One region of the Rhodohalobacter sp. SW132 genome, then DNA from elsewhere that is predicted to be linked to it. Evidence: riboswitches for the same ligand, from Rfam matches in the RefSeq annotation. Region 1 holds a riboswitch; each other region holds the start of a gene.

What was found. Region 1 has a riboswitch for thiamine pyrophosphate ahead of thiM (hydroxyethylthiazole kinase). Riboswitches for the same ligand answer to the same signal wherever they lie in the genome.
Region 2: linked by a shared signal. The riboswitch ahead of DYD21_RS16125 (TonB-dependent receptor) and the one ahead of thiM (hydroxyethylthiazole kinase) in region 1 are both predicted to bind thiamine pyrophosphate.
Region 3: linked by a shared signal. The riboswitch ahead of DYD21_RS16115 (TonB-dependent receptor domain-containing protein) and the one ahead of thiM (hydroxyethylthiazole kinase) in region 1 are both predicted to bind thiamine pyrophosphate.

The regions. Positions count from the first base shown of each region.
Region 1 is NZ_QUOK01000001.1:783,461-785,732, reverse strand. Features, by position in the region: gene thiE (thiamine phosphate synthase) at 1-288, opposite strand, end outside; gene thiM (hydroxyethylthiazole kinase) at 281-1,090, opposite strand; TPP riboswitch at 1,180-1,276, opposite strand; gene DYD21_RS03350 (FAD-binding oxidoreductase) at 1,382-2,053, opposite strand; gene DYD21_RS03345 (DUF2231 domain-containing protein) at 2,156-2,272, opposite strand, start outside.
Region 2 is NZ_QUOK01000009.1:197,082-199,353, reverse strand. Features, by position in the region: gene DYD21_RS16130 (hypothetical protein) at 1-639, opposite strand, end outside; TPP riboswitch at 767-860, shown strand; gene DYD21_RS16125 (TonB-dependent receptor) at 943-2,272, shown strand, end outside.
Region 3 is NZ_QUOK01000009.1:191,258-193,529, forward strand. Features, by position in the region: gene DYD21_RS16110 (M28 family peptidase) at 1-972, opposite strand, end outside; TPP riboswitch at 1,295-1,395, shown strand; gene DYD21_RS16115 (TonB-dependent receptor domain-containing protein) at 1,461-2,272, shown strand, end outside.

The DNA.
Region 1 (2,272 bases):
CGCGATGCTCACGGGCATATCGTTCTGACCGAGGTGAACGCCCGCTGCGTCTACCGCTAATGCAACATCCACCCGATCGTTTATAATCAGAGGAATGTGAAGCGGATCAAGTACTTTTTTCAGCTCAAATCCCAGCCGGATAAATTCCCGGGTTGAAGCGTTCTTTTCCCGAAGTTGAACTGTCGTTACTCCATTTTCCGCTGCTATTTGCACCAGTTCGGGCAGACTGTTCTCTTTCATCATTTCCCGGTCGGTTACCAGGTATAAGCTCAGGTCGGCCTTACGCATGGGTTTCCTCCGGTTTCAGTCGCGATTCTATTCCCTGGTTGTCCAATACGTAGAGTGCATCAAGGAAGTGGGTCTGAAATGAGCCTGGGCCGGCCGATTTTTCAGCAGCCATCTCACCGGCAATGCCCATCACACGCATGGCAGAGAGTGACGCTTCTACGGGATCAATTCCCGCACCGGCAAACGCCCCGATGAGCGCCGAAGCTGTACACCCCATTCCGGTCACGCGGCCCATCAGCGAATGCCCGTTATGTACGGTCCGCGTTTCATTTTCTGAAACGATATAGTCTGTTTCGCCGCTTACAACCACCACGCAGCTATATTCCCCGGCCAGGTGGTGAGCGGCGTTAACCGATGAGTGGCTCTCCTGTGTGCTGTCCACACCCTTTGTTTTTACATCAGCAGTGTAAAGTGCGCCGATTTCAGATGCATTTCCCCGAATGATATCCGGCGAAGTAGCACCAATCAATTTCTTGAGCGTATCTGTGCGATACGGTGTTGCGCCTGCACCTACGGGGTCAATAATAATTGGCGCGCCGTTTTCAGCGGCTGATTTCATCGCAATCTCCATTGCCTCCACCCAGTGCGGGCTCAGCGTTCCGATATTGATAACCAGTGCACTGGCGATGGCTGCCATGTCGGCGACTTCTTCTTTGGCATGCGCCATCACAGGGGAAGCACCCAGCGAGAGCAGTGCGTTTGCGGTATTGTTCATCACTACATAGTTGGTAATATTGTGGACCAGCGGCCCGGTCTCTCTCACATTTTGCAGGTGGTTTGATGTACGTTCAGCTTCATTCATGGCTGTGCAGTTTTTTTGATAATTTCAGATCGAGATCGGTCACAACGGGCGGGAAGAGAAAACAGGTTCACTCACTCACTAAAGAATATGAGCGAATCAATCCATTTCCCTCCGCCGGTATGATCCGGATCAGGTGATAAGGGTATTATTTCAGCCCCTGAGAACGGGGCACCCCTAATGGTGTATGGAACATACAAAAAGTGAGCGTCAATGGCAGGGAAATCCCCGTTTTGATGCTCACTTTTTAAATTTTAAAAAGGATTTTTTTGAATAAATGAGCAAATGCTGAGATCACTCCTCAAACACAAGAGCATCGGGATCCGCACCAAGTTCTTTCAGGTAGGTCATCATCGCTTCATTGAATTCTTTAGGTCCACAAACATAAAACGGCTGTTCGAAATCGGTAATCTGTTTTTTGAGAAAATCTTTATCAATATAGCCATCCAGGAACAGGTCATCTTTGGAGAATTCATCGGTTACCAGACTGGTAAATTGGATACCCAGTATCGATTCGAACTCTTCTTTCAGAATTACATCTTTAGGTGATTTATTTGAAAAAATGAGGTGATTATCTCCAATTTCACTTTTTTCGTGCAGATCACGGAGTATGGCGATGAATGGCGTCACGCCGGCACCTCCGGCAAGAAAAACACCTTCACCATCATATTGAATCGTACCCCACGCATCACCGATCATCAGGTTATCCCCGGGTTCCAGTTTTCCAATTTGTTCCGTCACCCCGTCGTGTTCCGGATAGATTTTAATCACAAACTCCAGGTAATCATCTTTGGGAAGGGAAGTAAAAGTAAATGGGCGTTTCTCATCACGCCATCCTTCTTTATCAATCGCCACTTCTGTAGCCTGCCCCGGTGAAAATTCATATCCACCCGGCTTTTCAAACGTTAGCTGTTTTACATCGTGCGTAATATTCTGAATGTCTTTAATTTTGACTGTATAGGACATAATTTATGATTTTGTTTGATTTACCAATAGTACAATTATGCCCCTCTATACATTCATAGTATTTCGAAAACAGACTTTTGTAGATGCAGATAGATTCCTGAGTTAAAGCGCAGTAAATTCAATCAGCCGAATTTTAATATTTCCGGAACCGGTAAATGCAAAGCCAGTTCTTCCTTCTTCCATCTCATCAGCATGGGTATGGACGATGGTATTTCCGTT
Region 2 (2,272 bases), on a different contig from region 1:
AACATCATCCATCACGGAGAAAGTGGTAATCCCGGTTGTAAAACTTCCCCGGCTATGTGCGTAAGTGTAGTTGCCAAACCCGATGTAGAGCGCTGAGTCAGCTCCGCCGGCTGTCGCGGCAACGGCTCCTGCAGAAAAATAGTGGTTTTCACTCACAGCACCGCCAAACCGTGCCCCACCAAAAAAGAGCTGATTGGAAATTCGTACTCCGGGCAGCATGCTGATGCCGCCTGTAACCGAAAAGTTATCCGTAATACCGTAAGATAATCCGGAAATAAAAATATAGACATTCTGATAGTATCCCTGGCCTTTTTGGAGGGGGCGTGCCGTAGGAGATACAAAAAGCCGGCTCGTGTTCGGGTTCTTAAACCATCTGCGGAGTGGAGCATCGGGATCAGCAGTATGTATGACCTCGATTCTATCAAGCCGAACAAAAATACGTCCTGCCTGTTTTTGCAGCTCAAGTTCAGTGTCGGTTACCGAAAGAATTTCTCCCTGGAGCTGGCTGCCATCGGTTAAGGTAAGTACAATGGCTTTTGTAGAATCTACAGTAACTTCTTCCGGCGAAATTTGTGCCACCAGATGGAGAGGAAGCAGTGAGATCATCATAACAAAATAAATAGAAAGAAATCGTTTCATAAGAGCTCAAATAAGGTCTGGTAATAACACATACCTATGATAATGTTAATATCAACATGCAGCAATAATGTTGTGAATCACTTTGAACTTATTTTATTTACCGGTAGTTTAATTGCTTCATTCAACCAATTAAGGTTGGGGGTGCTTGTTAAAGGGCTGAGATCATACCCCATGAACCTGAACCGGGTAATTCCGGCGAAGGGAAACCGTGCGAATGGGTTTCATTGAATTAGAACCTGTTCAAACTTGCCCGTCATTCAAGTTGCTCCTGCCGTAAACCTAAGTATTTTTTAAAGGATTACAATGCAAGCAACAAAGTTACTCACTGTTTTTGTACTGCTATTATGTTCGGCTGCAACCCAATTATCAGCCCAGGTGGCAACAGGAACCGTGTACGATTCAGATTCAGGTGAGCCGATACCCGGCGCAACCGTTACACAGCTGCACACACAGAACGGAACTGTAACCAACAGCGAAGGGGAATTTCGTCTTGAATTACTCTCAACAGCCGAGCAAGCTATTGAAGTTCGGTTTGTAGGTTATCAACCCTCACGTTTACAGATCGAAACTCCCGGTCAGCCGCTCGAAATTTATCTTCAGCAGGGTGCAGTCTGGGGTGACGAAATTTTTGTGGAGGGTGTGCGCGTGAGTGAACGCGCACCATTTACGCAGACAACCGTGGAAAGAGCGCGGCTGGAACAGGATAATGTGGGGCAGGATCCCATCTACACTCTTGAAAGATTTACTCCTTCTATCCTTACGCATTCCGATTCAGGCACACGTTTTGCCAACTACGGGTACATGCGTCTTCGGGGAATGGATCAAACCCGGATCAACATGACGCTAAACGGAATTCCGCTCAACGATATGATTGATCAGGGCGTTTTCTTTTCAAATTTCAACGATTTTGGTAACAGTATTCAGTCGGTTCAGGTGCAGCGCGGCGTAGGAACCAGCACGAATGGAACGGCATCCTACGCAGGTTCCGTAAATTTTGAGTCAAAAAATATCACGATGGATGATCCGTCAGGTGAAGTTAAACTCACCGGCGGCGCATTCAATTCCTATCGGCTGAGTACGGAGGTTAACACCGGTTCCATCAATAATTTTGGGCTGCAGACCCGCTTTACCCAGACCGAATCAGACGGCTACCGAAATCACTCTGGCACCGAATCGAGATCTTTTTTTCTGTCAGGCGGTTATTTTGGAAGTACTAATATTTTCAAAGTCACTGCTTTTACGGGATACACGTTTAATGAGCTGGCTTACGATCCGGTTCCAATTCAGTTGATTCGAGAGAACCCGAGGGCGAATACGATTTCCGTGCATGACGAAGATAATTTTGGTCAGCAGTTTCTGCAGTTCCAGTACGGGCGAAGCTTTAGCGATCGGCTCTCGCTTGCATCATCCCTTTACTACGGCGGGGCCGGCGGAGATTTTCCCGTAGGATTTCCCGGGGATGACGGGGAATTTGTACAGCAGGTTTTCAGCCTGTTTAACGACCACTATGGACTGCTTTCCTCCTTGCAGTATACGGATGGAGATCGTTTTGAACTTTCTGGCGGCATACACGCCTATCGGTTTGATCGCGTGAATGAAGAGACCTTCAACCCGGAAAGCGCAGATCTTTTCT
Region 3 (2,272 bases), on a different contig from region 1:
GGTCGATTCATGGAAAGTCAGTTCATCACGGTTCATTTGGTCCAGTAATTCGATCAGGATTGACGCATGATTCATCACTTTTTCAATTCCTGCATAATTGATTTTATTCGCTGTATCGGAGGAGCGGTGATAATCTGTATGCGTTCCGGTGTGATAGTGGAGAACAGGTATACCGGCTTCGTAGAAGGATGCATGGTCACTGGCGCCGGTTCCGGCAGGAGTGCGGGTGATGTTCAGCGAATCCGAATCTATATCCTGCAGAATATCATTCCATTGTTCGGCCGTACCGGTACCGAAAATTGTCAGCTCATTACCCTCCATCCTGCCGATCATATCAAAATTGATCATGGCAAGCACATTTTCCGGTTCAATTTCCATCTGTTCAACAAAAAAACCGGATCCCAGCAACCCCATCTCCTCTCCTGAAAACGCTACAAAAATCATATCTTTATCCGGAGTATTATCAGAAAAATAACCGGCCAGCCATAAAAGTCCTGCAGTTCCAGATGCGTTATCATCTGCACCGGGATGTATCACCCGTTCATCACCGGTCTCCATAGATATCATACCTCCCCTGCCCTGAGAATCGTAATGAGCTCCAATTACGATGACTTCGTCGCTCTCTCCCCTGCCCTCAATTTTTGCAACTACATTTCGGGCGATATGATTCTCCATCTGCATCGCCTGTGGAATGGGGCCTTCCAAAACAAATTGCTGGAAATAGGTGCCTTCATCTCCGGCAGGAATTAAACCGTGCTGAAGAAACTGATCGGCAATGTAGTTTGCAGCCGTTGCCTCACCGGCTGATCCCGCCAGCCGCCCTTCCAGTTCGTCTGATGTTAGCCATTCAACGTGCTCCCGGATTGAAACATCGTGCTCACCCGACGGTGCCGGTTCACTACATCCGTAAATAATAAAAAGTATCAGGGTGATAATGCCCAATGACGATAACTGACCAGAAATATAATTCATTGCGAAATATTTAAAGATTTTTCCCTCATAAAATACACTATAAATTCTTCTTTGACAGGCATGATTTTATGTGTTTAGCCAATAAACCTGAGCCCGGCAGGGGTGACATTATTACAAGTATCACCGCAGTGGCGCGGGGTCGCTGGGAGAAGAGATTTTCGGTGTCAATGTCCCGTTTTATCTGCCTCTCACTCTTACAAGCCTCTTCGTATATATAAATAACTCGGCGCCACTGTGTCACCGCGGTTCATTTTTTCCCTGATACAAAAAAGAAATCCGCCTTGATGCCGAGCTGAATCCCTCTTACCTTTTGTGTTCAATCTTATAAGGTTGGGGGTGTCCCGATAAAAAATCGGGACTGAGATCATACCCTGTGAACCTGAACCGGATCATACCGGCGTAGGGAAACCGAGATCTGCAGCAGGAACAATTTCCGTTTCAAATGTTGTACCCCCTCCTTCAATCGAATCATAATTGATGGAGGCATCATGATTAAATATACAATTCTACTTTTCGGACTGATTTTTTCAGTCCACTCACTCCAGGCGCAAACCATAGACGGCCGTGTTTTAGACAGCTCATCCCAGGCTCCGCTTCAAGGCGCCAGTGTTATTGAAACCGGAACCACAAACGGCACATCAACCAATACAAACGGAGAGTTTTCTCTCACTCTATCTGATGAAAGCGACCAAATCACTGTTCGTTATGTTGGATATCAATCTCAAACGATCACGATCTCCGGAAATGAAGATCAACTGGAAATATTGTTGCAGCGGCAGGCTGTTTCCGGTGGCGAAGTATTTGTGAACGCCCTTCGGGTTGATGATTCCACTCCCATAGCTTACAGCAATATTTCGCGCGCTGATATTGAATCGCGAAACCTGGGGCAGGATATTCCATTTTTAGTAAAGACCTCTCCTTCGGTCGTGTCCACATCGGATGCAGGAGCAGGAATAGGTTACACCGGGCTGCGTATTCGCGGTGTAGATCCGGGACGGATAAATGTTACAATTAACGGAATTCCGGTGAATGATGCAGAATCACACGGCGTATTTTGGGTGAACATGCCGGACCTGGCTTCATCAACCCAAAATATTCAAATTCAGCGCGGTGTAGGAACATCCACACAAGGAGCCGGAGCTTTTGGCGGATCTATGAATTTGCAGACTGCTTTGATGAGGAACGAGCCCTATGGAGAGATTAACACGAGCGTGGGATCATTTGGAACGCAAAAGTTTAATGTTCAGCTCGGGTCAGGAATCATGGATAACAACTGGCAATTTGAAGGACGCTTTTCGAA